DNA from 4 places in the Pseudoalteromonas ardens genome. Region 1 is predicted to be linked to each of the others. Evidence: predicted binding sites of a transcription regulator. Region 1 holds the regulator's gene; each other region holds the start of a gene.

Region 1 (7,746 bases):
CTTGGTATCACCGCTTTATTGCGTCCACTGGCGGTTGGCTCCGGCATTTTAAAGCGTGAAATGCCGCTGTTGGTGGTCGTCTCACTGGCCGCGTGGTTGATCATCAGTGATAACCAGTTTAGCGCGCTGGAAGGCTGGCTGCTGTTAATTGGCTTCTTCGTGTTTATTGGTGGCCTAATCTATATCTCAAAAACAGGTAAAACCGACGAGGACGATCCGCTTATTTCAGAAGCATGTGATGAAGTCCCTAGTGATGTGCCCATGAGTAAAGCCATATTCTGGCTGGTTGTGGGGATGATTTTATTGCCCGTGAGTGCTGACTACCTGGTCGACGCAGCCGTCGACATTGCAAAATATTTTGGCATGAGCGACCTGCTGATCGGCCTGACAATTATCGCCATTGGAACCAGTTTGCCAGAGCTGGCCGCCTGTGTGGCCGGCGTGCTCAAAAATGAAGACGACCTGGTACTGGGTAATATTATTGGTTCAAACATCTTTAATATTCTGGCGGTGTTGTCCATTGCGGGGATCCTGAACCCGGCAACACTGGACAGCAATATCGCAAACCGGGATATCTATGTCATGCTCGGTGCAACAGCTGCGCTGGTGCTGATGAGTGTTAGCCTCAAAGGGCGCCGACAAATTAACCGTGTTGAAGGCGGGCTACTCCTTGGTGCATTCTGTGGTTATATGTACTTTATTATTTAAGGATTCAGCATGAGCACGCACAATTTTATTGGTTCTGCCAAACAGGTATTAGAAATCGAACAACAAGCGATTGTCGAAATTGCCCAGTATGTTGATGAACGATTTTCTGCGGCCTGTGAACTCATGTTGCAATGCCGTGGTCGAATCATAGTGATCGGCATGGGCAAGTCAGGTCATATTGGCAATAAAATCGCGGCGACACTGGCCAGCACGGGCACGCCGGCATTTTTTGTTCACCCTGGTGAGGCCAGCCACGGTGATTTAGGTATGATCACGGCTGATGATGTGGTTTTGCTGATCTCTAACTCAGGTGAGACGCACGAAGTATTGGCCATCGTGCCGGTAATCAAGCGCATTGGCGCACAAATCATCAGTATGACGGGTAACCCCGAGTCGAATATGGCCAAGCTGGCGGATATTCATTTGTGCATTAAAGTCTCCAAAGAAGCTTGCCCGTTAGGGCTTGCACCAACGGCCAGCACCACAGCCACTCTGGTCATGGGCGACGCCTTAGCTGTGGCACTGCTCGAAGCCCGCGGCTTCACGGCAGATGATTTTGCCTTGTCCCATCCGGGAGGCAGTCTGGGTAAGCGTCTGTTGTTGACACTGGCAGATGTAATGCATTCGGGCAAAGCGGTGCCCGTTGTCTCGCAAGGCTGCACGGTGACCGATGCCTTGTTTGAGATGTCAGGCAAGGGCCTGGGCATGACCACCATCGTCGATGCACAGGGGCAGTTACAGGGCTTGTTCACAGATGGTGATTTACGCCGTATTATCGAGCAAAGACTGGATTTACACAGCTCCCCGATAGATGCAGTCATGACAAAACACTGTACGACAGTGACACAAGATATGTTGGCTGCTGAAGCGTTGCATATCATGGAGAAGAAACGCATCAATGGCCTGATTGTCATTGATGAGCAAAATTGCCCAATCGGCGCGTTAAATATGCAGGATTTGCTGCGAGCAGGAGTGTTATAAATGCTGTTTTCCGACCTATATCAACCCATCGACGATACCGTTATACAAAAAGCGCAGGCGATTAAGCTGCTGATCTGCGACATCGATGGGGTATTTTCTGATGGCCGCATCTATTTGGGCAATCAGGGAGAGGAGCTAAAAGCATTTAACACCAAAGATGGTTTCGGCATTAAAGCCCTGATCAATGGCGGCGTTGAAGTGGCTGTGATCACGGGACGTCATTCACACATTGTTCAGCAGCGTATGACTAACCTCAACGTTAAGCACATCTATCAGGGTATGGAAGACAAGTTGCAAGGCTATGCTGAATTGAAAGACAAATTACAGCTGGCGGACCACGAGATAGCCTATATTGGCGATGATGCACCCGACTTACCAGTGATGCTCAAAGTCGGTCTGTCTGTGGCCGTGCAAGACGCTCACCCTATGGTGGTCCGCGCAGCCGATTACAAAACGGTGTTACCCGGCGGGTTTGGTGCTGTTCGAGAGCTGACTGACTTACTGTTGCTCTGCCAGGGCAAATCATTGGGTTATGAAGGCAGTAGCGTATGACCGTACTTCGCGCCTTATTGCTCGTTGTATTCAGCCTCACCATGTTATGGCTGTGGTATCCCTATTTAACGCAATCGGGCCAGGTCGCGCCGCGCTCAGAAGAAGTGCTGGCCAAGCCAGATTATGTCGCCATCGATCTGAAGCAAACCAATTACGCCGAAAATGGGCAGCTCAGTTATCAGATTACCGCAGACAAAATGGAGCTCTATCAGGAGCTGGGGTTTAGCCACTTTACTGCGCCTATCTTTACACTGCACAACGATCAACAAAACTGGCAACTCAAGGCCAATGAAGCCACCTTATATGGTAACAATACCCTGATCCTGGAGGGTAAAGTACAAGCAACAAACCTGACGGCCGATGCCATGATAAAGCACATCAACGCCGATCACGTGCAAGTCGATATTAACGAAAAGCACATGCGCTCTGAACACCCGGTAGAAATTACCGGCCCAAACTTAACGATTTCAGGGAAAGGCTTAGTGGCCGATCTCAACACAGAAATCATTGAACTCATCAACCACACTGAAACAATTTATTATGAGCAATAAATTAACCTGTTCCCTGATCTTACTGTGCACTTTAAGTGCATTTCATCCTGCGGCTTATGCAGAAAATACAGCGGCTGATCAGGTCATTATCAGTTCGGGCACACAGCTGGCCCAGTTGCAAACCAATATTGGCGTGTTCGAAGAAAACGTCGAAATCATTCACGGTGACCGAAAAATTCTGGCCGATCGCCTCGAAGTACACCGTAGGGAAGAACTGGGTAAAAATAAGCAACTGCTGGTTGCAACAGGCAGTCCGGCAATATTTCAGGAACGCCAAGCGGATGGTACGTTATTGAAGGCCAGCGCCAAAGAAGTGCGCTATGATGTCGCAAATCGCATGCTCACCATCAAAGGCGGTGCAGAGATCAGTCAGGCAGGACAAAAAATCAGCGCGCAAACTATCGTTTATGATATGGAAAAGAAGCTGATCAGCGCACAGCGCGGGGAGCAAGAACAAAACCGCGTGAGAACCATTCTGTTACCTGAAAAAGAGAACCCCCAACAACCACAAGAGAAGGGGAATCCGTGAGTAAATTAACCGCCACCGCACTGGCCAAAAGTTATAAGGGCAGACAGGTTGTTAAAAACGTTGAGTTAAGCGTTGAAGCTGGCAGTATTGTTGGCCTCCTTGGCCCAAATGGTGCAGGTAAAACCACCACTTTTTATATGATTGTCGGATTGGTGCCCAGTGACAAGGGCAGCATACACATCGACGAACAAGACATTACCTTATTGCCGATGCACAGCCGGGCAAGACTAGGTATTGGTTACCTGCCACAAGAGTCCTCTATTTTTCGCAAGCTGACCGTCTATCAAAACCTGATGGCCATTTTAGAAACCCGTAAAGAGCTGAATAAAGAACAACGAGAAGTCATCCTCAATGAACTGTTAGATGAGTTTAATATCCAGCATATTCGCGATAGCCAGGGTATGGCGCTATCGGGCGGTGAACGACGCCGGGTAGAAATTGCCCGTGCCCTTGCGGCAGATCCAAAATTTATCTTATTAGATGAGCCTTTCGCTGGCGTTGATCCCATTTCAGTGTTAGATATAAAGAAAATTATAGAGCACCTGAAAAACCGTGGGATAGGCGTACTGATCACCGACCACAACGTGCGTGAAACGCTGGACGTCTGTGAGAAAGCTTATATAGTGTCACATGGTGAACTGATAGCAGCAGGCACCCCGGAGCATGTTCTGGCCGATCAAACTGTGCGGGATGTCTACCTAGGTGAGCAATTCAGGCTATAGTTATAAAATTAGAAGTAAATAACAAAAAGGATTGTTAGAGATACATGAGGCAATCGCTACAGCTGCGCATGGGGCAGCAACTGACAATGACACCACAACTGCAGCAGGCTATTCGTCTGTTACAGTTGAGTACGCTAGATCTCCAACAAGAAATCCAAGAAGCGCTTGATAGCAACCCTTTGTTGGAAGTGGAAGAAGGTGAGTCTGAATCACAAGACAATGAAACTCAGTCCAAGTCGGATTCCGATTTGGAACAACCTACAACGAGTGACAACGACAGCTATGAAGAGGCGGCTGTCAGCGACTACGAACAAGACAGCGATGCTGCACTGAACAAAGACACCGTCAGCGACGATTTGGCAATGGACGTAACCTGGGACGAGTACATCAGTGCTGCCCCGGCAAGCAGTTCAGGCCCAATGCCAGAAGACGAAACCATTTACCAGGGTAAAACCACTGAAACATTGCAAGAGTACCTGATGTGGCAGCTGGAACTGACGCCTTTTAGCCCTACAGACAGAGCCATCGCCCTTGCAATTGTAGAAGCAGTTGACGATGCTGGTCTGTTGACCATCAGCTGCGAAGACATCGTCGATAGCATGAATCAGGACAACGATGAAGAGCCGATTGAGCAGGATGAAGTAGAGGCCGTACTGAAACGGATCCAATTATTTGATCCTGTTGGGATTGCGGCACGCAGCCTGCAAGAATGCCTGTGCATTCAGCTCAACCAGTTTGACCCAAACACCCCTTGGCTTGCACAGACCAAAGAAATCCTGACTGAGCACATCGATCTGTTAGCCAGCCGGGATTACCGCACTTTGATGAAAAAAACCAAACTCAAAGAAGCGGATCTGAAAGAAGTAATGACCCTGATCCACGGCCTAAACCCGAAACCCGCCGCGAGCATAGTACAGGAAGAAGCAGACTATGTGATCCCGGATGTGTCGGTTAAAAAAGTGAAAGGTCGCTGGGTTGTTGAACTCAATCCCGATTCAATGCCAAAAATTAGAGTGAATGACCACTACGCTGCTATGTCCCGTTCAGTCAAGTCGAGCACAGACAGTCAGTTTATTCGTTCACACCTGCAAGAGGCAAAATGGTTCATCAAGAGCCTGGAAAGCCGCAATGAAACTTTATTAAAAGTTACTAATTGCATTGTGCAGCAACAACAGGCATTCTTTGAACATGGCCCCGAGGCAATGAAGCCGATGGTACTGAATGATGTGGCCGAAATGGTCGACATGCATGAGTCCACGATTTCACGTGTAACAACGCAAAAGTATATGCACACGCCACGCGGTATCTATGAGTTGAAGTATTTCTTCTCAAGCCATGTCAGCACTGAAAACGGAGGAGAATGCTCTTCGACTGCAATCAGAGCATTGATCAAAAAGCTAATTGCCGCGGAAAACACTGCTAAACCATTGAGTGACAGCAAGATTGCGGATGTATTGGCAGATCAAGGGATCAAAGTGGCTAGACGTACAATTGCCAAATACCGAGAGTCTTTGGCTATCCCACCGTCCAATCAGCGCAAAAGCCTGATTTAGACGTAACTACAGAAGGAAAATGCTTATGCAACTAAATTTAACTGGTCGACATGTAGAAATCACCGATTCGTTAAGAGACTATGTAACAAACAAGTTTGCGAAGCTAGAAAGGCACTTTGATCACATCAATAATGTGCATGTTATCCTAGATGTCGAAAAGCTCATCCAAAAAGCAGAAGCCACATTACATGTGAACGGGGGAGAAATTTTTGCCTCAACCGAACACCGGGATATGTATGCCGCAATAGACGGACTTATCGATAAGCTTGACCGCCAGGTGATCAAGCACAAAGAGAAGCTAACTCGACACTAATCATGAAACTAAGCTCATTGATTTCACAGGACTGCAGCAAAGCTGCGGTCCTTTTTAATAGTAAGAAACGTATTTTAGAGTACATCAGTGAGTTGGCTCAAAGCCAGCTTCCAGACAGTAATGCCCATGATATCCTTGATGCACTGTTGAGCCGCGAAAAACTCGGAAGTACGGGGATAGGAAAAGGGATTGCACTGCCCCATGGCCGCATGCCAGGCATAGATAAAGTGGTTGCTATGCTGCTTGTTAATCAGCAAGGCATTGCCTTTGATGCCATTGACAATCAACCCGTCGACATTTTTGTGGCACTCATCGTACCCGAGGGAGAAAATCAACAACATTTGCAGACCTTAGCAACGATCGCTGATAAACTTAAAAACAAGGTGTTTTGTAAACGTATCAGGCAAGCTCACAATGATCAGGAGTTATTCTCGATAATTGAAGAGTTTGACAACTAACGGAGAGTTTCTGTGCAGTTAATTATTGTCAGTGGTCGTTCTGGCTCAGGAAAATCGGTCGCTCTGCGCGTGCTGGAAGACTTGGGTTATTACTGCGCCGATAATATCCCGGTCAACTTGCTGCCCGCATTAGTGCGCAGTGTGTCAGACAGCTATGATAAAATTGCTGTGAGCGTTGACGTACGTAACCTGCCAAAAGATCAGCAAGAACTCGACGATATTTTGGAATACCTACCCGGATTTGCAGAACCCAATATATTCTATCTGGACAGCGAAGATCAGATCCTGATCCGTCGCTTTTCAGAAACACGCCGCCTACATCCGCTGTCACTGGCAGATCTGTCATTGGACAAAGCGATTAAAAAAGAAAAAGAACTGCTTGACCCACTTATCCGCCGCGCTAATATCACCATTGATACCACAGACATGAGTATCCACCAGCTGGCAGAGCGTATCCGGGAAAAGATCCTCGGTAAAAAAGACAAGCAATTAATCATCACCTTTGAGTCCTTTGGTTTTAAACATGGTATTCCAAAAGAAGCCGATTACGTGTTTGATGCGCGCTTTTTGCCGAACCCACACTGGGAACCAGAACTTAAGCCCTTAACCGGTTTAGATAAGCCTGTTATTGACTACCTGTCTAGCCACAGCTTAGTGCAAAAATTTACCTGGCAGATCCAGACCTTTGTGCAAACCTGGCTGCCACACCTTGAGCGTAATAACCGCAGCTACCTGACCATTTCGATTGGCTGTACTGGTGGACAGCACCGCTCAGTGTATCTTGCTCAGACGTTAGGTGAGCGTTTTGCTCGTACCCACAGTAATGTGAAGATCCATCACCGCGAACAAGAAAAATGACACAACGCTTTGAAGATACCTTTCTGATCCAGAATAAACTGGGTCTACACGCTCGTGCAGCCAGTGTGCTGGCAGAACTCTCCGCACAGTTCGATGCCAACATCACCCTGTTTCAGGGCAGTAAAGAAGCAGAGGGTGACAGTGTGCTGGCTTTATTGCTGCTGGAAAGTAGCCAGGGCAAAGAGATCAAAGTTGTCTGCGAAGGCCCGGATGCAGAGCGTGCGTTACATGCCATTGGTAGCCTTATTGCCGATAAGTTTAACGAATCAGAGTAGCACCTCTTCACTTTTCCCCTATTTTCCAGACACAAAACCACCGCTTCCTGACGGTTACCTTCGCTTTTTTTAGATATACCAATTGATATTAAAACAGCTATAATTATCATAAGCCTATAATCAATGCGCCATATACTCATGACAAGCCTACTTGTCGACTATCCAACCTGGGATGCCTATGCCTGAAGCTTTTGAACAAGACTACACACTGGAGCTATTACAACAAGTTACGAATGCCCTTAACAG
Region 2 (7,746 bases), on a different contig from region 1:
ACATAGCATATTTGCCTATGTGTTATCTTTTAAATTATGATAGGTTTTTACTATCAAGATCCATACCCGTTAACACTCAAGTAATATTATAGTCGATGTTCAACAACTTGTGCTCGTTAACTAAATAATATAGCGGCTCTATGCAGGTTATGACAGCAACAATTTTTCGGACATTCACGTTCAGCATTGTTTTGATATTCGGCCTGGTTGTGGTCACCGCTTTACTTCCTTCAGACTACCGGGCTCAGACAACGCAACGGATCACCACCGATGACCTGCAAACGGTAAAAACCTATTTAGACGCCAGGCACTGGCAAGGATTATTGGCACCGCAAGCCGATTTGCAACTGACCTTTCTGACTAACGCCAGCCAGGTCGGCGGGTATGGTGAATTGCAACATCCCTGGGGGCTGGCAGAAGTCACGGTGCTTAGCCTGAGCCAACAGCACGTAACGGTACAGCTCAGATTCAATGCTGAGCATGTCGCACATATCGAGCTCTTGCTCAAGCCACAAGATGATGTATTGGCGCTACAACTCAGCGCCAGAGGCGAGAACCATACGCCGTTAGTCGGAGGGCTTTATGCGCGTTTTGCAGCCTACTATACGGAACAACAACTCAAATTAATGATGAATCAGCTGATCAGCCAGTTAAAACTGCACACACAAGGAGCGGTATGACAATAAAAAATGCCCAGGCCCGTTCCAGTTTAGCCCTTCTTATTGAAGAGAAACTGGGATATGCCATGATCAAACAGCCTAAAGCTGCGATTCAATCTGAAGACCGACGCTTTACGCAAACACCTAACCCCAATCAAAACCAATTTATTGTCCGCAGTGAACATGGCGTACTCAAACGCGCACTGAAACGCAATCAATTGCAGCGTATTGCACAACAACGCAATATCGAGTCCATTATGGGGATGTCACTGACCTTGTGCCCGGATGTTACCAGTCGGGGGCGTCCGGACCCAGACTGGCTGGAGCATTTTATTGCCCTCGCGGAAGACATTGCCAACAGTGCCATGCAGAAACTCTGGGCGAAAATTCTGGTTGGCGAGTCAATCGCACCGGGCACGTTTTCAATCAAAAGCCTGCAAACACTGAAGCAAATGACGCAAAAAGAGGCGGACGCCCTACAGCGGTGCGCTTCCTTATGTGGCTACCTTGAAAAAGAAGACAGTTATTTGATTTTACTGGGCTTTTATAAAAAGCCTTCGCTGTTTGATTTACTTCGAAAGGGTACGAAAGAATCACTTAATCTGGCTCAGGCAGGGTTGAGCTTTCCTCATATTCTGACGCTGATGGACATTAACCTCATTTATCGGCAAGAAATTGAATCCGCCAACTTGCAAAAAGGCCAATCTCTGACACTCGCCTATCAGGGGAAACACCTCGCTATCGAAGCCAACAGCAACGATTTGGTGCTGAGTTATTACAAACTAACGCAAACTGGCGATGAACTGAAAAAGCTGATTAATACACCAGTCAATAAGACCTACAGGCAATTGCTCTCAAAAGCACTGGAAGAGGAGTTTACCCTGACCTGGGGCGCCTGATGAGTGAGGAATGTATCAAAGCAACAAACAGGCCCTTGATACATTCCTGATATACGGCGTATTTAGAAATGAACCTGCAAGCCGGCAAATGGGCCTGATGCATCGATATCTGTGGTGATATCATCAACGTCATCCAGTTCGACAACCATAGAGCGATAACCCGCACGAACTGCTACATCGACAGCCATATTATCGATAAACTCCCAGGCTACCCCAATCTGGAAGTCCTGGATCTTACTGTCGTCAATTGCCAGCACGCTGCCTTCAGCAAACACACTCAACCCGGTCAGTGGCAAACCCACTTCCCCTCTCAGATAACCCAGTGGGATAAAGCCTGAAAAGTCGACGGTCTCTGTGGTGGTTTCACCATTAGCAAAACCCGTTACGCTGATCTCGCCATCAAAATGCTTGGCGTTTAAACCAAAGTCGAATGAAATCAAATCATTGTCAAACAGCTCGTAATACAAGATGTAATCCATATGGTCTAAATCACCCACGGTATTGACCGTACCGCCTACGGTGAAGCTTTTATCACCGAAGTCGAAGGTTTCATTCAGTACCGCAGAACCGTCTAGTTGTAACTCGGTATATTTGAGCTTAACGTTCGGGACCAGTGGCACCGGGTGCTCAAGCGCGGCGTAAAAGCTTGAGAAGTTTTTATCAGAAAAGTCAAAGTCTTGCTGATTACCCTTGTTCGCAAAGCTACCTTCAGGCTCTGCGCCCCACGCTTCACCACCCAGGTATAAACCTAACAGAGTGTCTGCTTGTGCTGCAGGTGCGAGGCAAGCCAGAGATAAGGCTGCCGCTAAACAGTACTTTTTCATTTATTTATCCTTGCGCTAAAAGTTCACTGAGTTCAATAAGAGCCGCATTGGCCCGGGAAATATAGTTCGCCATCACCAGTGAGTGATTGGCTACCAATCCAAAACCACTACCATTTAAAATCACCGGGCTCCACACCGTTTCCTGTGTGGCTTCAAGTTCCCGAATAATCTGTTGCAGGCTCACTTTTGCATTTTTCTTCTCGAGCACATCCGCAAAGTCGTATTCTACCGCTCTTAAAAAGTGTAACAGGGCCCAAGTGGCACCGCGGGATTCATAAAATACATCATCAATCTTCCACCATGATGTTTTCACTTCATGATGATTCGCCGCATAAGTTGCCTGATTGGCTGCACTGTCACCTGCCAGGTCAGTGTTCAGCCTGTCCTGACCGACACTGGCGCTCAATCTCTGACTTAAACTCCCCATCCGCTTTTCAGCTTCTTTTAGCCAGCCTCTTAGATTATCCGCACGGGCATAAAACTGGCTACTTTGATCGGCCGGGTTGGAAATTTGCAGCAGGTAATCATTAAGGTGAGTAATACCAGTACGGTACTCCCCTTCTGCACTGGGCCATAACCACGCCGTTGAACTAATGTTAAATTGCGGCTGGGCTTTTTTCAGGCTGGGGTGCTCCGTCGATTGCGATTGAGAGCGACTAAAATCTTTACGCATAGACAGGGCCATGTCGCGCACCATTTCAAGCGCGCCATATTCCCATGCAGGCATATTATCCATTATCACACTCGGTGGTAATACGTCATTAGACAAATAACCACCGGGTTTATCGAGTAAAGTTTGCGAGACTGTGATTAAGGTATGTGTCGTCACATATCCTGTCACCAATTCGGTGTTCGATTGCTCTGCGTGACGTTTAGCACTGCCGACCACATCGAACTGTTCGGGCTCAACACTCCAGTAAACTGCGAGACCATACCCCAATAGCAATACTGCGATCAGGCCAGCCCAAATCTTACCCATGTGATTGTGTGTGTTGTGATCCATCAATACTCCTAGTGATGCTGATGTCCATTTTTCGCGTTATGCATCTGCGCTTTAAGCGACACCACTTCAATCAAGCCATAGACGCGATTGCCATCAGCAAAATATAGTGTAAGTTTACGATTTTCGCCTACTTTTAATGGTTTTGTCGGCTCAAAGGCCATCAGATGATAGCCACCGGGCTTAAACTCAACTTGACTGTTAGGCGCAATCTCCAGTTTTTCTATCTTTTGCATGCGCATCATGCCATTCACATGTGCATGTTCGTGGACCTCCACTCGCCCAAGCCCTTCAATTTCAGCTTTGAGAAGCGTCACCGCTTGTTGGCTATTATTGGCAAGTGTGAAATAGCCGGCAGTGGAGCTGGCCGTGGGCAAAAAGTCACGCAGCGTAGCGTGCGTCAGTTGCACTACGCCCTGTTCGGCGTGCGCATGGTGATGAGATTCGCCATGCGTGTGGTCCGGATGTGCCTGTGACATCCAAGGCAATGAACACAGCATAAAAAAGGCTAAATTTTTGATCATAAGCGCTTTCCTTGTTGAGTATAGTCCGTTTACTATACCACATCGCCCTTAGTTTAACGCGCTTTCATCACCATTTCTTTACAGCCGTACCGTGTTCGTAAAGGCGCTGCTCCCTGATACAGCCCCTCCGGCCAGACGCCTTAACACAGCGCCTGCTTATCGCTTACCAGCCAGCCGATTGCAACCAGAAACAATAACGGAATGGCAATGAGAACAGAGTTAAATAGTAATGCTAACACTAGCCCAATGAGCACAACTAATATCACGCCAAGCAACCCTATGCTCAGCAATGCCAGTAAGGCAAAAACGGCGATCATCGCGACAAACAGGCTAAGCATTTCAATCCCGACCCAACTTACATCCAAAACCATCTCTGGCACACTGAACCAGGCCAATGGAGAGGACACCCAGGAAAAAGCCGATAACACAACCAAGCCAAACAGTAAGATCAATGCCGCTTTCATAATGCCCCCTAAGTACGCTCCGACAGCACTACCCAGGCGATAAAGTACGCCATCACAACTAACACGGGTGCTTTCAGTGCTAATAACACCGTGATTAGGCGAACCAGCCAGGTTGGCATGTCCAGTCTGTTTGCCAGCTTGCTACATACCCCACCTAGCTTTTTACGAGGCGGTTGTGAACGTGTCGTATGGTAATAAGTGTCATGTTCTGTCATCAGAGTTCTCCTCATTGCTGCTACACCGGATACCCTTCGGCAACCGATAGTGCCAATACTTAAGCCGGTTGATTTCTTTGTTTCAATTCTGCCAACGCCTTGTCGACCTGCTCTTCCCGAGCCAGGGTTTCCAATGCCTGCCATTGTGCTTGCTCCTTACTTACCAAGTCATAGCTGTCCACTTCAGCTTCTACTCGCTCAACTTTGCGCTCCAGATGCTCAAAGCGAGTTAACGCTGCTGCTATCGACTGCTGACTGGCCACACTGCGCGCTTTCAGCTGCGTGGTGGCAGTGTGCTCTCGCCGAGCCAGCTGCGCCTCTTTTTGTCGCAATTGATGTATTTTTTCGCTCAGCGAACGCGCATCCTGCGCCAACTTGTCGTGGACCTGTTGCAGCTGTGTTGCTTCTTCTTCAATGTGTTGCAGCGCCTGCTGGCATGCCTGCTTTTCCATCAGTGCTGCCCGGGCCAAATCTTCACGGTCTTTTTGCAAAGCATATTCAGCCTGTTGTTGCCACTGCTCGACTTTTTTATTCACTGTTTGCTCACGGCGTACCAGCGCTTTTTGTTCACAGATCACCTGTACCACAGTGCTGCGACACTCAGTCAGTGCCGCTTCTAGCTGAGTCAGTATCTGACGCTGATTCTTCTCAGGATCATCCGCTTTGTCGAGCAACGCATTGAACTCGGCTTTGATTAAATCTTCAATTCGATCGATTAAGGCCATGACAGGCTCCTTGAGTAAGCTAATGTTGATTAACTTATTCCAAGGTTTATGCCAAAAACAAACAACTATTTAAAATCAATAGTTTAAGTTTTAAATTTGAGTGGGGAGGTGAAAAACAAGGGGGAGTGTTTGGTCAAAAAAGCCTATAATTAGCTTTTTTGACCAAACTAACAACTATAGTTCAGGAACAAAGGTCAGCGCCTTTTCCATGACACTGATATCGGCGCTTTTACCGTGGCCATTTTCCGATAAATGACGGCGGAAGCCACGTGCGCCAGGCTGATTTTGGAAAATCCCCAGCATATGGCGGGCAATGTGCCAAAAGTTAGCCCCCTTTGACATCTCTGCTTCGATATAGTCGTACATACTGCGAACTACCTGATGACGAGTCTGGGTAAACGCAGGTGCACCATACAGAGCACTGTCAACCTCAGCGAGCATAAAGGGGTTGCTATAAGCTTCTCGGCCTATCATCACGCCATCCAGGTGTGCCAGGTGGTGCTGACACTCTTCAATGGTTTTAACGCCACCATTGATGCTGATGTGCAGATCCGAATAATCCTGCTTCAATTTGTACACGCGCGGGTAATCCAGCGGCGGAATTTCCCGGTTTTCCTTGGGGCTCAGACCCTGCAGCCAGGCTTTACGGGCATGGATAATAAAATCATCACAGCCGGCTGTCTTTGAGGCCTCAATCAGGCGGGTCAAAAACTCATAGGAATCCTGCTCATCAATACCAATCCGGGTTTTCACCGTTACCGGGATAGAGACTTCGCTTTTCATCGCCGCAACACACTCAGCGACCAGCTCAGGTTCTGCCATCAAACAGGCACCAAAGCGACCATTTTGTACTCTGTCTGATGGACAGCCCACGTTGAGGTTTACCTCGTTATAGCCGTATTGTTCGGCGCGTTTAGCACATTCAGCCAGCGCTTTGGGATCGGATCCACCGAGCTGCAATGCCACTGGCATTTCATGCTCTCCAAAGTGCAAATAATCGCCTTTGCCAAAGATGATGGCACCGGTGGTGATCATTTCGGTATACAGTACTGCATGCTTAGTTAGTTTACGATGAAAGGTCCGGCAATGACGGTCCGTCCAATCTAACATCGGTGCAACGGAAAAGCGACGAAACGCTGAATCGCTTGTATTTACTGGGCTAATACCTGATTTATCTGTGTTTGTCATACTACCTCTGAAACGCCCCATTGCACGGCTCCAAACCGCGACCAGCGTCAATAACCTAACCACATCCCAGCCCATGCTCTGCAAATAAGGCGTCGCTTGTGGTCATCAATATAGATAAGGAGGGAATTATACACGCTGTTGCGGGGAGTTTCATCCAGCGATAATGCAGTGAAAGGAGAGAGCGGCCAAAACAGGCCGCTTACTGAGAATTACCCTTCATATCCGTTCGGGTTTTGGCTTTGCCAGCGCCAGGTGTCCTGCATCATTTCATCGATGCCGCGCTCTGCTCGCCAACCCAGCTCATTGAATGCTTTTTCGGGTGCCGCATAGCAGGCCGCGATGTCACCATCACGACGCGGTTTGATTTCATAGTTCACCGGCTTGCCCGCCGCTTTTTCAAACGCTTTAACCATGTCCAGCACCGAGTAACCATTACCTGTACCCAGGTTAAAAATATGCGCCCCAGCCTGAGCTGCAATCTTGTCCAGCGCTTTGAGGTGACCAATAGCGAGATCTACAACGTGAATGTAATCACGTACACCCGTGCCATCGTGCGTATCATAGTCATTACCAAAAACGCCCAGCGTGTCTAGCTTGCCCACCGCAACCTGCGCAATATAAGGCAGCAAGTTGTTTGGGATGCCATTGGGATCTTCCCCTATCTTGCCAGATATGTGCGCCCCTACGGGATTGAAATAACGCAAAATCGCAAACGCCCAGCGCGGATCTGACTTAGCCAAGTCCTGCAGGATCATCTCCACCATCAGCTTAGAGGTACCGTATGGGTTAGTTGTCCCGCCTACCGGGAAATCTTCACGAATAGGCAAGTTGGCCGGATCACCATACACTGTCGCAGAAGAACTGAATACCAGCTGGAATACATCAGCATCACGCATCGCATCCAGCAAAGTTAACGTTCCCTGGACATTATTTTGGTAATATTCAACCGGTTTTTGCACCGACTCTCCCACAGCTTTTAATCCCGCAAAGTGGATCACCTGGGTTATCTGGTGTTGTGCAAACACGCGGTCGAGAAATGCTTTATCACAAATATCGCCCTGGTAAAACGTCGCGGTGCGCCCTGTTAATGCCTCTACACGCTGCAAGGACTGCTGAGAGGAATTACTTAAGTTATCGACAACAATCACATCCTTGCCTTCACTAAGCAACTCCAGCACGGTATGCGAACCAATATACCCGGCACCACCGGTAACTAAGACGGTCATAGTCATTTTCCTAAAAATATAT
Region 3 (7,746 bases), on a different contig from region 1:
TATCACAGATGCGCCAAACGATATGTTTGGTAAAGTGATGTCGATTTCTGACGAACTGATGTGGCGTTACTACGAGTTGCTGAGCGCTAAATCACTGGAAGAGATTGCAGGCCTTAAAGAAGAAGTGGCTGGTGGCCGTAATCCACGAGACATTAAAATTGAGTTTGCAAAAGAAATGATCGCACGTTTCCACAGCGAAGCGGATGCCGAGGCAGCGCATCAGGATTTCATTAAGCGTTTCCAGAAAAATGCCCTGCCTGATGATATTCCAGAGGTAACCATCACCATTGCTGAGCCTGCGACTTTCATCACTAATGTACTAAAAGAAGCGGGCCTGGTTGCCAGCACTTCAGAAGCGATGCGTATGATTAAGCAAGGCGCGGTAAAGCTCAATGGTGAAGAGAAAGTCACCGACTCTAAGCTGAGCGTTGAAAAAGGCTCTACAGCAATTTACCAGGTAGGTAAACGCAAGTTCGCCAAAATCACGGTTGAATAATCGACGACTTGATCAGCAAGTATAAAGAAAAAGGGCGGCTATTTGGCTGCCCTTTTTAATGCGTGAGAATATTGATGGTTAACCAGCACAGACACAGTGCACAAAGGAAGAACCAGCGCATGGTTGCCAATAACTTGAGCATCAGGCTTATGGTTTCCGGTTCGGGTGGTTTGTCGCTGCCAATGCGCATATTGTCAAATCGCTGCTGCTGATAAAAACGTGGCCCGGCCAGCTGGGTATTGAGACTGGCTGCGAACAAGGCCAGGATCCAACCTGAGCTGGTTGGGCGGTAGAATTGGCCATAGTGTTTTAGGTAGTGCAGTGTTTTCCCGAGGTTTTGTGTGAGTGCCATCATTAAAACGAACAGCCTGACGGGTAACCATTCTAAAATTGCCAGGCTCAGTTGCAGCGGTTTAATAAATGCTGAGTCTGGTCGCATTTTGCTGCGCCAGGCGTGATCGCAGAGCAACATCAATTTATAGCTCAGTGCCAGCAGTGGGCCACCGATCAGATAAAATACCATCACCAGATAGAAATGCCGCATGCCCCGTAATGCCAGACTGTCCAGGCATGCCTTACAGATGCCCATTAATGACAGTTTTTCGACATCCCGGTTTACCATAGCGCCAAGTAACTGGCGTGCCGCGGCTTTTTGTTGTTGTTTAAGCAGAATCGCAATCCGTTTGGCACGCCGTTCATGTTGAATATCGAGACAGAAAAATAATACCAGGCCACCCAGCCACTGAGGATAGAAAGACAAATAGCCCAGAGCGGCCAAAATAAGCAGGATAGTCAGCATTGGCAGGATACATGCGAGGCTACCGGATAGCCATTGATAGGGATTGGGCGCCTTAGGGCGATAAACTTTTTGGGCCAGGTTAGTAAACAACAGCGTCATGACGACATTGGGGTGATACAGGCTGGAAGTTCTGAATCCTATCGCGCTGAGTGTTGCCAGTAAAAAAATCAGCAAGCCCGTGTGGGCTTGCAAATGTTCAGTTAACACTTTACAGCGAAACCTGATCCAGCTTTGCCAACAGGGCAGTAACCAGCTTAGAAGAATTTACTGAGGCAACTTCCAGGTAGGCGTCGAATGATTGCGGCGATTCTTTGCCGGCGATGTCCGACAGTGAGCGGATCACAACGAATGGAGTGTGTAAAACATGACAGGCCTGAGCAATCGCGGCACCTTCCATTTCAACCGCCAGCATGTGCGGGAAGTCCTGACGCGTCTTGTCGATGCGCACTGGATCGCACATGAATGAATCACCGGTACAGATCTGCCCCACTTTTGTCTGAATGTCAGTCAGTTCACCGACACTTTGCTGAGCGGCTTCAACCAGCGCAGAGTGCGCGCTAAAACCCGCTGGCATTTGCGGTACCTGACCCAGTTCATAGCCAAATGCAGTGACGTCAACATCATGATGTCTTACTTCAGACGAGATCACGACGTCGCCGACGTTCAATTCAGGATCAAAGCCGCCTGCTGAACCGGTATTGATAACACAGTCAGGGCTGTAGTTGTCGATAAGCAGCGTTGTTGCCACTGTCGCGGCCACTTTGCCAATACCAGACTGAACCAGAGTGACTTCGTGACCACCCAGTTCACCATGATAAAAGGTGAAACCGCCTTTGGTTGCGGTTTGTGTATTGTTCATTGCGTCACGCAGGATCGTGACTTCCTGTTCCATCGCGCCAATAATACCTACTTTCATAATCTTCTCTTATTTTTTAACTGTGTTGCTCATTATATATCAAAACTGGCGTTAGAAAATATGGTGTTAGGCAGGTTAAGAGGTTTTGCTGTCAGCCCTGAGGCGGGCCGACAGTATGCTGGAGGGGCTAAATTTCTGCCAGTTGTGTTGCCGCGGCCTTGGCCTGAGACGGTGAAAGTACCGCAGGTTTGTAATTGCGATTGCGTGGCTTGCCCTGTGGCTCTGGTTTCTTGCCTAGTTTAAACAGAATGGCAGCGCGCACTTCAGCGCTTTTGTAACCACTCTTTACCTTCATACGAATATGTGGGATCCCGGCTGATTCCAGCGCACCGCTGACGAACCAGTCTTTTTGCGCTTTGTGGCCGTTTTTGTTGGCGTTGTTAACCAGGTCAACGGCAGCGACAATATTGAGCGTTTCTTTGTCAACCAGTACATAATCGAGCTGCTTATTTTGCGCTTTGGTGATAGCAGCCCGGCGTGCCTTTTTAGAGAGCCCTGGTTTGCACTCGATGATTTCAATCAGCTTAACCCGACTAACAACTTTGAACTTGTCACCGACTGAGCGCTCTAGCAGTTGTAAGAAGGAGGCTTCGACAGTTGTGAATACAGACTCTTTTCGGTTAAACGGGTAGGGGTTACCGCCGTTATCCGTATATTTTGAAATAACAATGGAAGCAATAACGACCAGCGCCAGAATAGATAATAATGTTAGTTCCATAAATCACTCCACGACAACAATTTGACTTGGAGATTATTAAGCAAAGAGCGTGCCTAAAGTGACTTTTAAGGAGAGTTAAAGATTAAATACGCTCGGCGCTTTGGGACGGCCGAGCGTTTAAAAAAAGCAAATTGCTTGACTGGATCAGACGCGGTAGCCGTCTTTCAGGCCTTTTACAGCATACGCAACGGCATCGTGTGCATGCAAAGATTCGTAGTGGTTTATCTTTATATAGTAGTCTGGATAATTTTCTGCTTCAAATAAGGCTTTGAGCTTTCTGGCGGCATCTTCACAGAACATCAGGTTTTGACCATTAAGGCGAGCAAATTCTTGCTCATCTTCACGTTTAACTGCAGCCTGTACAGGTGTTTTCAGTTCATCTTCTACCATGTTGACCAGACCCAGGATGTCAAACTCCTGACAGTGTTCATCTAGTTTGACTTTGATATTCGTCACTGAACGCTGTGAGTGTGGTGTTGCCAGGATGCCTTCTGTGGTGCCTAACCAGGCGTGAACACTGGCATGATCGAGTGATTGATCGGCAAACTTTTCTTCAAAGGCATTTTGGATCAGCTGACGGGCAAGTGCGGCTGAACAAGGGCAGGTTGATGAGTAAGTGACATCAACGGCTAGTTCCAGATTAAACCGGCCATTTGCCAGATTAGCTGTGATCATAACCGGGTAGTTTTTCCAGCCTTGCTTACCACTTAATAATGAGGCACGGCGCAATGGTAATTCGAAATGAAACGTCACTTTAGCGCTGTGGCTCAGTCCTTCATGGCTGGTGATAAAGCTATCCAGAACTGAGCGAATTGTCGCGGGTGTCAGCGTCTGCTCACAGGACAGCGAGTCGAGTGCCAAAAATAGTCGTGACATATGGATACCTTTCGCATCTTCCCTGTCCAGGCTGACAAACGCATCCGCTTTGGCAGTTACGGGCGTATCATTCAAGCCTTTGCTGGATAACAGTAAAGGTAGCTCGATATTTCCCATTCCGACCCAGTCCAGCTTACCTTCTTGTAAGGCGTCCGCAGAATGTGCAATGTCAGGCATTGAAGTTGGCATTTGAACTCTCTTAATCACGACTATCAGGGCTGGGCATGTTACACCAAAATGTCACAACTTGCCGAGCCCGCTGGAAAATTTCTGGCAAAAAAATCGCCCAAGTGTGCAAAAATTCATACGCCGATGTCGACTTTCTAAACATCCGCAAAATACACTGAATACGGGCGCTACAGAGGTTATTTTAGTTTGTGCAATGTCGCCTGCGACCTTTGGTCACTCGCTTCTGTGTTTTGGTCAGGTATAATGTAGGGGTTAACTAGGTGATTTTATTATGCTTGACTCTTCATTTGGGACTTGGGCCCGAATTTTATCGAATTTGATTAAAAACTACGGAGACCGCTGGGCGGGGGTTGTGGCCTACGCTTTTGTGCTTATCGTGTCTTTGGTTTTGGCGTGTATGTTTTACTACGTGGCGCTCGGTGAAGTCACACTGGTCAATGTGCTGTCAGTGGTGTTATTTGCGGCATTAACCTCCCCATTGCTGCTTTCTGTTGCTATCTATGCAATGCGTCAGCTCGATGCGTCGAAAGAGTATCTTGAATCTGCGACACAACAAGAAAAACTGCTCAATCAGACACTCAAAGACAACATTAACCGGCTCAATAACGAAATTGACGAGCGGAAAATGGCGCTGCATGCAAAGCACCGGGCAATAGCAGAGTTGCGTAAAGAGATCTCAGAGCGGCGTAAAGCTGAGCAAGAGCTGGCACAACAGAGTATGTTACTGCGTAGTATCGTGGATTCATCCCCTGACTTATTCTATTACCGTGATGAACGCGGCGTATTTGCGGGTTACAACAAGAAGTTTGAACAAGTCATTGGCAAAACCAGTGACCAACTGATTGGTCATACTGTCCAGGAAGTCTTTGGTGAGCAGGATATCCCCAGGGTACTGCAAACCGATGAGCAAGTGATTGAAACCCAGCAATCGATTAATGTTGACGTAGAATACCCGGTTGCCAACGAAAATTGCTGGTTTGAGATGCGTAAATTGCCCTTCATTAACGATGATGGGGAGTATATCGGGCTATTGGCGTTCGGCCGTGATATTACCAGCCGTAAAGAAGCAGAGCAGGCACTGGAAACGGCTTACAAAGATAAAGGGAAATTTATTGCCACTTTGAGTCACGAGCTGCGCACGCCGCTCAATGGTATTGTCGGTCTGACACGTATGTTGCTGGACACTGAACTGACAAAACAACAAAAAAGCTGGTGTAACACCGTTTTCTCCAGTGCTGAAACCTTAGGCAATATCTTTAATGACATTATCGATCTGGACAAGATTGACAGAGAACAGCTGGATATTGCCACAGACAGTATCAATGTGTCGGACTTTATCAATGACGTTGTCAACTTTGCGGGCCTGATAGCCGAACAAAAAGCCCTTGAGTTCAATATCAAGCGTTCGGGTATGTTGGATATCTATGCCTTGTTAGATCCGACTCGTTTGCGCCAGGTGTTGTGGAATCTTATCAACAATGCGGTGAAATTTACCCACCGAGGCAGCGTCACCCTGGAGTGTCGTCGTGAAAACCGTGCTGATGGCCCCTGGTTGTCGATCAGTGTCATCGACACTGGCGTGGGGATCCCTTCTGATCAACAAGACCGTATTTTTGACATGTATTACAAAGCGCCCGATGCCAGTGGTAATAATGCCATCGGTTCGGGGATTGGCCTGGCTGTGACAAAAGCACTGGTACATGCCATGAAAGGCACGATCCATGTCAGCAGCATGCAAGGAGAGGGCAGTCGCTTTGATGTGGAGCTACCTTTGGAACTCTGCTCAGCGCCTAACGAGCAAAGCTATGCAGGTCGTAGCCTTTACATTTTGTTGGTAGAAGATGTGCCATTGAATGCTGAAATTGCCACCAACTTGCTGGAACAGCGTGGACACGAAGTAGTCTGGGCTGAAACCGGGGAAGATGCCTTATCAATGGTTGAAACTGAGGATGAGTTGGATCTGATCCTGCTTGATATGCAATTGCCAGATATTAATGGTGATGAAATTGCGCGGCAGATCCGTGCCGATAGTCACTTTGACGAGCTACCTATTGTAGCGCTGACGGCCAATGTGCGTAGCGCAGAGCAAGAGCTGCAGGGAATTGATATTCAGGGCGCATTGGCGAAACCGATCAACACCACAAAGCTGGACAAGATGCTTGCGGAGCTGTTTGGGATAGAAGCAAGTAAAGATAAACAAGCTTCGCCTCAGTCCGAGCCGTTGCAATTGAGCGAGCAAGAGAAAGCTTTACTGGATGTGGAAACAATCACTGATTTTGTATCATCTATGGGTATAGAGCCCTTTAAGCGCAGCTGTGACTTATTTGCTCGCCTTAATCCGACTTACTACAAAGAGCTGGATGAGGCTAATCAGAATGAGGATACTGAGACTTATGTGTCTGTGGCACACAAGCTAAAGGGCGCCGCAGGCTCTGTTGGTCTGCAGAATGTGCAATTACATGCTAAAACGATGGAACTGGAAGGTGCTCAGGTAGACACAGTGCAGCGTGCAGATTGGTTGGATGATCTGGAAGTGAAAATAAGAGAAGGGCAATCTGCCCTTCACTCATTAATTGCAAAGCTCGCTGAAAACTCGTAACGCAAACTTATTGGCTATCGATCTTACCGATGAAGCGGTAGCCTTCACCATGGATGGTGCTGATCAGTTCAGGCGTGTTGTTGTCGGTTTCAAAGTGCTTACGGATGCGACGGATAGTAACGTCTACCGTTCTGTCGTTGGCGCGTAGCTCACGGCCTGTCATGTGCTTGATCAGCTGCTCACGACTGAAGATGCGACCCGGTGAGTCCAACATAAGACGCAGCGCACGATATTCGCCCTTCGGCAAACGTTTTGCTTCACCTGTTGGTGAAGTCAGGCAGCGGCTATTCTCATCCAATTCCCAACCGTTAAATGTAATGACGCCATTGCTGTCAATACTAGACTCTTCCGGGCTTGAGCCGGTACGAGTGATCAGGTTGCGCACGCGGATTGTAAGCTCACGTGGGTTGAAAGGCTTAGTGACATAGTCGTCGGCACCGATCTCCAGACCAAGAATACGGTCGACATCGTTGTCACGACCGGTCAAGAAAATAAGACCGATGTTTTTCTTCTGGCGTAACTCACGAGCCAGGATAAGGCCATTTTTACCAGGCAGGTTAATATCCATGATCACACAGTTGACATCGTCGTTTGACGTCAATTTTTCATGCATATCATCGCCATCAATGGCTTCAATTACCTTATAACCTTCGGCTTCAAATAAACTAACGAGGTTCAGTCGAGTTACGTCTTCATCCTCAACAATTAGAATGACTGGCGTTTGCATTATTAATTAACCTTTTCGGAATATTGTATTTACAAAATCATCGGCGTTATATAATAAAACCGAATGTTAACGATTATAGGAGTATATTCAATTGTTAACAAGTAAAATCAGTTAGGATAAAACTTGGAGACGGCAAGCAACCGGGAAAGCACCTTAAAGTTGTGCTGAGTGACTTCTTGCTTGTTTATATACAGCCTTATCTTACTCCCTTCCTGGACCAAGGAAGCAATCCCACCCCCTTCCAAAAATTCGATACTTTCGCCCACAGTTACCATACTTAGGGCCATTGTATCGGTCCAAGCGGACAGTATATCATCTTCCAATGTTTCATCAATGTATGTGATATCACATCTTTGGGAAAGTTCCCGCAGAGAGTCAGACTTTTTTACTTCTATTATTTCAATCGGCTTTGAACGTATTTTTAAG
Region 4 (7,746 bases), on a different contig from region 1:
CCATTAGCAATCCGATCGCTTTGCAGCTCCGCGCCGGTGCGCAGTACAGAACTGGGCATATACCCATCCCGATTAGGCGACAATTGCTGCACAATCAGATCAGCAAGGCCCAGACTCCCCTCACTGGAGAGTTGCATAGACATCTGCTGATCATGCATGTCACGATAAAATTTCACGCTGCTGGAATTAAACGGACTATCTTTATCCTCCAGAACTTCATTGGCCTTTCGCATGCTGGACAACATCATCTGAGTGAAAATTGACTCGAACTGCTGAGCCGCTTTGCGCAACGCTTCTTCAGAGGCATTGGCGTCTCCGGTACTTTTCAGTGCGTCCTGTCTTAACGAGTTCAGATCAGTTAAGTCATAGAAACTTTGGTTGCGAGTCGGATCAGTATTCATTGCTCGAAATCACATCAATATACATAACCAATAACAATGCAATTATTGAGCCAAAAAAAAGCCCCATAAAATGGGGCTAACTAATTGATTATAAAAGAAGCATCAAATGACGACTAATTGACCATGTATTGCACCAGCTTCTTTCAGTGCCTCCAGTATCGCCATCAAATCGCCAGGTGCTGCGCCCACTGCATTAATTGCACGGACCAAATCATCCAGGCTTGAACCAGGGTCAAATACAAATGCCCGTGAATCATCCTGATCAACATCGACAATGCTTTGACGCGTCACTACCGTTTCACCTTCTGTCAAAGGCTGTGGCTGAGACACATTCATTTGTTCAGCAATGGTCACCGTCAATCCACCATGCGTAATCGCAGCTGGCTGCAGTTTCACTTCTTTGCCAATAACAATGGTACCTGTGCGTGAGTTGACGATAATCTTGGCTGACGTATCTGCTGGTGTGAACTCCAGGTTTTCCAGAGTCGATAAGTAAGCAACACGCTGAGAAGGGTCGCGAGGTGCAATGACACGTACAGAAGCAGCATCCATAGCTTGCGCGCTTTGTGGGCCAACCAGATCATTAATTGTATCGGCCAAACGCTTAGCGGTTGTAAAGTCGGGCCGATTCAGATTAAAAGTAATGTGATCTCCCTGAGTGAACGGGCTTCTGACTGCACGTTCAACCGTGCCACCATTTGGAATACGACCAACCGTAGGCGTGTTAATCACGACCCGGCTGCCGTCCAGCCCCTCGGCACCCAAACCACCCACAATCATGCTGCCCTGAGCGATCGCATACACATTGCCATCCACACCTTTCAGGAAAGTTTGCAGCAAAGTCCCGCCACGCAAACTGCCCGCACTACCAATAGATGACACGGTGACGTCAATAGTTTGACCAGGCTTCACAAAAGCTGGTAACTCTGCATGCACGGCCACTGCTGCCACATTCTTAATTTTCGGTTTAAGGTTTGCCGGCATGGTAATACCAAAGCTGTTTAACATGCCCTTGAAGCTTTGCTCTGTAAAGCGAGTTTGCTCCCCTGTACCCGGTAAGCCCACTACCAGACCATAACCAACCAGTTGGTTTGAACGAACTCCCTCAACCATAGTCACGTCTTTGATACGCTCTGCTTGCGCAAACTGGCTGCCGATAAGTGCCATAGTTAGCACGAGCACATTAAATAATTTCATAGTTTGCTTCCTCAAAATGGCATAATGGCGCTCATAAAGAACTTAGTCAGCCAACCTGCACTTTGCACTTCCTGCGTATCGCCTTTACCTGAGTACTGAATACGCGCATTGGCAATACGATTTGACTCTACCGTATTATCGGCATTCACATCCTGCGGTCTGACGAGCCCTTCGAGACGAATAAATTCTTCTCCAGTATTTAGTGTCAGCCATTTTTCACCTCGGATCACCAGGTTACCATTTGGTAGAACCCGCATCACATTCACTGAGATGTTACCAATCAGGCTGTTAGACTGGTTGGCCTGCGCATCGCCCTGAAATGATGAATTCGAACCTGCATCCAGCTGAATGCTCTTGTTCCCCCAGTTGACCGCTGCACCGCCTAAACCCAGTATAGGATCGATATCCACCTCACTGTCTTTATCCAGCTTAGAGTTGGCCGCCTTTGAAGCCTGAGTCGATTCTCTAAGTACAACAGTAATGATATCACCGGTGCGAAGTGCCTTCTTATCTGAGTAAAGATCGTTGGCATAAGCATTGAATAGCGAGCCTGTAGCTACAACCGGCGCTGCTTCCGCTTCCGGATACATAGGCGCGTAGTAAGGATCGTCCCGCTCAACATCTTTATTTTGCGTTGTTGTACAACCACTGAGTGCTATACAGCCTGCCGCTACCAGGCCAAGTGTACGTAACTTGTCCATACTACCCCCAATCTTTTAAAGCTGCTGATTAATGTAACTGAGCATCTCATCAACCGACTTAATTACTTTCGAGTTCATCTCGTAAACCCGTTGTGTTTCAATCAAATTGACCAGCTCTTCGGTGACATTAACGTTTGAAGTTTCCAACGCCCCCTGAACGATAGAGCCAAGTCCTTCGACACCCGGGTTCCCCTGCACTGGCGCACCGCTGACGGCAGTTTCGGTGTATAGGTTCTGACCAATTGGTTCAAGACCAGACGGGTTAATAAAATCGCTTATAACTAGCTGACCGATTACCGTATTAGCTGCTTCTCCCTGGATACTGACAGAAACCTCACCATCCTGAGAAATAGTGATGGAATTTGCATTGTCCGGAACGTTCATTTCAGGTTGTACCGGAAAGCCTGCACCTGAGGTAACAATCCGTCCCTCTTCATCAGTAGTAAACTGGCCGTTTCGCGTGTACGCAATGGTGCCGTCAGGCATCTGAATTTCGAAGAAACCCGGTCCCTGAACCATCCAATCCAGTGAGTTCTCTGTGCTCAGCATATTACCTTGCGAAAAGTTTTTCTGGTTTGCCACCACCTTGGCACCCGCACCCAGCATCAAGCCCGATGGGAGCTCGGTATCCTGAGAAGAACGGCCGCCTGGTTGGTTAATATTTTGATAGAGTAAGTCTTCAAATATTGCGCGGCTTTTCTTGTAGCCAACGGTACTGGCATTCGCCAGGTTATTTGAAATCACCGAAATATCAGTTTGCTGGGCATCAAGGCCGGTTTTACTGATCCATAATGCTGGGTTCATAATCTATACCTCACTCTCTTAAACGATACGCAGGAGCGAAGTGTGTCGCTCGTCAATTTCTTCAGCTGTTTTCATCAGTTTCATCTGCATTTCAAACTGGCGCTGAAGGTTTACCATGTCTACCATTTCGTGAACCGGGTTCACGTTAGACATTTCTAAATAGCCACTCATTACTTTGGCGGTAGGAGAAATTTCACAAAATCCACATACACCGTCTTCGAGCAACTCCTCTTTTGGTCTAAACAAACCATCATTACCTTTTTCAAGTTTGCTATTGTCTGCGCTAATAATTTTTAACCGGTCGACCACTTCTAAAAAGTTGGCAGGTGCCCCCTGAGGACGCACCTGAATTGAGCCATCATCACTGAACACAACCTTTTCTACTGGCAGTGGTAATATGATGGGCCCACCTTCGCCAATAATTTGACGACCATGGCTGGTCACCAGTGCCCCGTCTGCGGTGATGTTCAGTGTGCCAACTTTCGTATAAGCCTCATCTCCGGCTGCGTCTACAACGCTTATCCAGGATTTTTCATCTACCGCAATATCCAGGTCCCGACCAGTTTCAGTAATGGCCCCACCTGTCATCATGGTGCCCGGGCGCTCCTGCATCGCAAACACACGCGTCGGTAGCCCTTCGCCAAATGCCTGCATTGAACGAGCCTGTGCAAAATCAGCCTTAAACCCGGTAGTATTGGCGTTAGCCAGGTTATTTGCCTTCAGCCCGACACCAACCAGGTTTTGTTTGGCGCCTGACATAGCGACATACAGCATTTTATCCATGGGAACGACCTAAAAATTGTTCAATCTATACTGAATAAAGCAATATAGATGCCAAGATGATCGTCAAGAAAATGAAAAGGCCGCTAAATGCGGCCTTAAGAGGTGATTGGATTTGATTATCGGATCTGCAGGATGTTCTGCTGAAGTGTTGAGTTAACCTCCAGTGCCCGCGAGTTCGCCTGGAAGTTTCGCTGTGCACTGATCAGGTCTACCAGCTCGTTTGTTAAGTTAACATTGGACTGCTCCAATGCTGAGGAGTTGATTGAGCCCAATGTTCCTGAACCCGGCTCCCCAGCAATAGGCTCACCTGAAGTTAAACTCTTTTTCCATCCGGTATTACCCACTTGCTGCAAGCCCTGAGAGTTAGAAAAACGCACCATGGCAACCTGACCTAAATATGTTGAGTCACCATTACTATATGACGCAACAATTTTACCATCAGAGCCAATGTCAATCCCCGCCAGTCGACCCGTTGTGGCACCATCCTGCTCAAGCGCTTTAACCTCAAAACGGCTGGCGAACTGAGTAGGCAGTTTGTTTGAGGTGTTTGCCTCGTCGCGCCAGTTCATTTCCACGTTACTGGGGAATGTTGCGCCGTTTGTTAGCAAAGTTGATAAACCGGTAGCTGCACCCGCTGGGATTGCAAATGAATTAAAGGTCGTTCCTGTGTTGGGCACCTGAGGGTTACCCGTTGTGGATGGCAGACCATTTTGGTCAAATTGGAACTCAGTTATTGGCTCTAGTGGTGCGCCGCTGGCCCCTGCTGTATTAAACTGTGTACCGTCGAGCGTTGCATACACCTGCCACTCATTTGGGTTAGTCGCAGGATCTTCTTTTACAAAATAAAGCTGCAAAATGTGAGGTTCACCCAAACTATCGTAAATCGTCGTTGAAGTAGAACTGTTGTAAGTTGCACTTTCTGTTGGGTCAAATGCCAGCGTAGGTGCCGAAGCACGCGAATCCAGGTTGAAAGATGAATACACACTGGTGGTTGCACGTGGCGAACCAGAGGCATCTGGAATTTGCAGTGCTGATGATGTACTCAAACTGATTGAAGTCGTATCACCGGTACTAGGATCAACAGGGAAGCCTTGCAAAAAGTTACCCTGTGCATCAACGATAAAATTGTCTTTGTTGAGTTTAAAAGCACCTGCACGGGAGTAAGTAAAGTCCTGAGCTCCCAATTCTTCACTCATCGCAAAATAACCTTCACCGGTAATCGCCAGGTCCAGTGAGTTCTGAGTAAAATTCAGAGACCCCTGGTGAAACTGCTGCGCAACCATAGTGGTTTGCACACCATCACCATTTTTTGTCTTACCGGCGCTAAAAACGGAAGATGCATACACGGATGCAAATTCAGCACGCGACTCTTTAAAGCCCGTCGTATTAACGTTAGCAATGTTGTTAGCTGTGGTATCCAGGTCTTTCTGAGCCGCAGCTAAACCAGTTAATGCAATATTGAAACTCATACTCTCACCTCTTGCGATTAAGGTTAAATCTTTTTAATTAGGCTAATTCCGCGACGTCAGTAAGCCGCACGGCACCCGCTTTAGTGTTGATAACGATGCCGCTTGCACCATTGACATTGACGCTTTCAATATTTCTGAAAGTCGCAGTAGGCAAGGCTGTAAACTTACCGTTTACGGAGCCTTCAGCCTTTATTGTGTAATCTCCGGGCGGTAACATATCACCATCGGTGTTTTTGCCATCCCAATCAAAGCGAACTGCACCAGCATTTTGATCTTTGAGATCTATGGTTCTTACCAGTTCGTTTTTATCGTTAAGAATACTGACCGTCAGTTGCTCTACAGGCTCAGTTACAATAATTGAACCACGCGACTGCATGTCCGGGCCGTGCTCAATTGTGTCAGATTCCAGTAGTGCTTTCTTGCCGATCAAAGTTGACGCCTGCAAAGCAGAATTCGAGGTCATAGAATCAGCCAATGATTCAAACTTCGTGTTTAGGTCAGAAATACCCTCGGCCATGGTGAAGTTTGTCATTTGTGCAATCATCTGATCATTATCAGCCGGTTTACTCGGGTCCTGATAAGACAACTGCTGAGTCAATAACGCAAAGAAATCCTCCTGCTTCAACTCATCATTCTTTTCTGTCGGAACCTGCTTGTCAGGCCAACGCAATGAATCGACATAGGTCGAGGTTGCTGAATTGACTTCGTTACTCATTGGCTATACTCCCACTTAGCGCTGACCAAGTTGCAAGGTTTTGCTAAGCATCTGCTTAGCGGCATCCGCTACCTGAACATTCGTTTGGTACGAACGCGATGCAGAGATCATGTTTGTCATCTCTTCAACCACATTCACATTTGGCTTATAGATGTACCCGTCTTTGTCAGCACTTGGATGGTTGGGATTGTACTCAACCTGAAGTGGTTTATCGCTTTCTACGATCCCCAGTACTTTCACTCCAACCGAAGACCCCATGGTATTCGGATGAGCTGCCGCAGCCTTGTTTAACTCTGCGGCGAAAACTGGGTGCCTAGCTCTATACACCTTATCCTGACTAGAACTGACGCTGTTTGCATTGGAAATATTACTGGCGGTCGTGTTCAAACGGACGTTCTGGGCGCTCATGCCTGAACCCGCTATATCAAAAACATTATATAAACTCATGATTAGCCACCTTGACCACTCAGGGCTTTTTTCAGCCCTTTAAATTTACCAGACAAAAAATTCAAACTAGCTTGGTACTCTAATGCATTTTGTACATACAAGTTTCGTTCCACTTGTATATCCACTGAGTTACCATCGCCTGTATCTGCTTGATTTGGCGTACGATATTGTTCAATACCATTGTTTAACTGAGTCCCACCACTAAGATGATTCTCATTGGTTCTGACCATCTTATTGCCGCTTAGCTGTGCCGATTTTGCCGCTTTAAAAGCCTGGCCAAAGTCGATATCCTTAGCTTTATATCCAGGGGTATCAGCATTGGCTATGTTACTTGCTAAAATTTCAGCACGCTGAGAGCGGATCAGCATAGTGTGAGGGTGAACCCCCAACGCTTTATCAAAACTAATTGCCATAACCCGACTCCAGAAAATTGACTTGATGAGATAAAAGCAAGAATGAGGCCAATATTTAAGTGGCGGAAAATTGCCGCATTGCCGATACAACCAGCAGAAGATATCTAGTAAGAAACCGAATCATAACAAGCACCAACTTCTTTATATTAATCAAGAACTTAAAAACTTTTCTTGTAGCCAAACCTAAAGGATAAATCCGGCTGCGCCTTTTACGATATAGGATACCATCAGAGAAAGTAGTGGGATTACAGCCGAGGAGAGTACAGCCTCTTGAACGCCAAAAAACAGGCATTGCACTGCACGAGCAAAATACCCAAATGCCTTTAGCCCAATGCAGCAGGCCCCTTTTAGCCTTTATACCGCAATTAAAGATCATCAGCCCAGCTGGTGATGTGAGCTGAATTTGATCATTAAGCAACTGGTTAACAGGTTCATTTAAACTTTAAACCTGCCAGAAATACTAAATGCCACATCCTCCCGTCTTAAAAAGCGACGTATTATTGCCCCTCAATGTGCTCAGTTAATTAACCTCAGGAGAGTACAGAGTCGTTATGATAGCGGTTTCAAAATCGATATTACGGCTTTACGCTTTTGTTACCCAGCGAAAGCCAATAGAGTGCAATTCTGGAGAGGCGCTGGGAGCTGTATCCAGTATGTGAAGAATGGTCGATATCACCAACCATTCTTATAATGAATTTCAGGCGTAATGATAAAAAGCATTGCCAAAAGTGAAAACCAACTGTACATTTTTCAAGCACCCCGTAATTAATCTTTGCAAGGAAAAAACGATGAAGCTGAAACTCAATAAAAAGCAGG

Evidence for each region. The regulator sigma-54, encoded in region 1, starts transcription at its own class of promoters, with help from an activator protein. The targets are predictions, from matches to a motif close to GTTGGCACGNNNNTNGNNT.
Region 2: QNM19_RS14515 (PspA/IM30 family protein) is a predicted target of sigma-54. The motif match lies at 5,348-5,366, and genes of this name have one in related genera.
Region 3: QNM19_RS15115 (DUF2726 domain-containing protein) is a predicted target of sigma-54. The motif match lies at 2,968-2,986, and genes of this name have one in related genera.
Region 4: QNM19_RS18670 (flagellar basal body rod protein FlgF) is a predicted target of sigma-54. The motif match lies at 3,924-3,942, and genes of this name have one in related genera.

The regions. Positions count from the first base shown of each region.
Region 1 covers NZ_JASJUV010000003.1:42,058-49,803, reverse strand. The annotation lists gene QNM19_RS11020 (calcium/sodium antiporter) at 1-708, shown strand, start outside; gene QNM19_RS11015 (KpsF/GutQ family sugar-phosphate isomerase) at 718-1,689, shown strand; gene kdsC (3-deoxy-manno-octulosonate-8-phosphatase KdsC) at 1,690-2,241, shown strand; gene lptC (LPS export ABC transporter periplasmic protein LptC) at 2,238-2,792, shown strand; gene lptA (lipopolysaccharide transport periplasmic protein LptA) at 2,782-3,321, shown strand; gene lptB (LPS export ABC transporter ATP-binding protein) at 3,318-4,043, shown strand; gene QNM19_RS10990 (RNA polymerase factor sigma-54) at 4,088-5,596, shown strand; gene hpf (ribosome hibernation promoting factor) at 5,622-5,909, shown strand; gene QNM19_RS10980 (PTS sugar transporter subunit IIA) at 5,912-6,367, shown strand; gene rapZ (RNase adapter RapZ) at 6,380-7,225, shown strand; gene QNM19_RS10970 (HPr family phosphocarrier protein) at 7,222-7,500, shown strand; gene mgtE (magnesium transporter) at 7,679-7,746, shown strand, end outside.
Region 2 covers NZ_JASJUV010000004.1:171,116-178,861, reverse strand. The annotation lists gene QNM19_RS14550 (hypothetical protein) at 150-680, shown strand; gene QNM19_RS14545 (TIGR03899 family protein) at 677-1,558, shown strand; gene QNM19_RS14540 (TIGR04219 family outer membrane beta-barrel protein) at 1,621-2,382, opposite strand; gene QNM19_RS14535 (DUF2333 family protein) at 2,387-3,385, opposite strand; gene QNM19_RS14530 (copper chaperone PCu(A)C) at 3,394-3,906, opposite strand; gene QNM19_RS14525 (hypothetical protein) at 4,047-4,370, opposite strand; gene QNM19_RS14520 (PspC domain-containing protein) at 4,379-4,585, opposite strand; gene QNM19_RS14515 (PspA/IM30 family protein) at 4,645-5,310, opposite strand; gene dusA (tRNA dihydrouridine(20/20a) synthase DusA) at 5,485-6,498, opposite strand; gene galE (UDP-glucose 4-epimerase GalE) at 6,708-7,724, opposite strand.
Region 3 covers NZ_JASJUV010000004.1:324,987-332,732, forward strand. The annotation lists gene tyrS (tyrosine--tRNA ligase) at 1-496, shown strand, start outside; gene QNM19_RS15105 (cobalamin biosynthesis protein CobD/CbiB) at 552-1,502, opposite strand; gene mtnN (5'-methylthioadenosine/S-adenosylhomocysteine nucleosidase) at 1,504-2,211, opposite strand; gene QNM19_RS15115 (DUF2726 domain-containing protein) at 2,339-2,929, opposite strand; gene folE2 (GTP cyclohydrolase FolE2) at 3,074-3,994, opposite strand; gene arcB (aerobic respiration two-component sensor histidine kinase ArcB) at 4,266-6,593, shown strand; gene arcA (two-component system response regulator ArcA) at 6,601-7,320, opposite strand; gene QNM19_RS15135 (YfiR family protein) at 7,428-7,746, opposite strand, start outside.
Region 4 covers NZ_JASJUV010000006.1:310,808-318,553, forward strand. The annotation lists gene flgJ (flagellar assembly peptidoglycan hydrolase FlgJ) at 1-401, opposite strand, end outside; gene QNM19_RS18655 (flagellar basal body P-ring protein FlgI) at 504-1,598, opposite strand; gene flgH (flagellar basal body L-ring protein FlgH) at 1,610-2,299, opposite strand; gene flgG (flagellar basal-body rod protein FlgG) at 2,315-3,103, opposite strand; gene QNM19_RS18670 (flagellar basal body rod protein FlgF) at 3,122-3,886, opposite strand; gene flgE (flagellar hook protein FlgE) at 4,003-5,355, opposite strand; gene QNM19_RS18680 (flagellar hook assembly protein FlgD) at 5,393-6,070, opposite strand; gene flgC (flagellar basal body rod protein FlgC) at 6,086-6,517, opposite strand; gene flgB (flagellar basal body rod protein FlgB) at 6,520-6,930, opposite strand.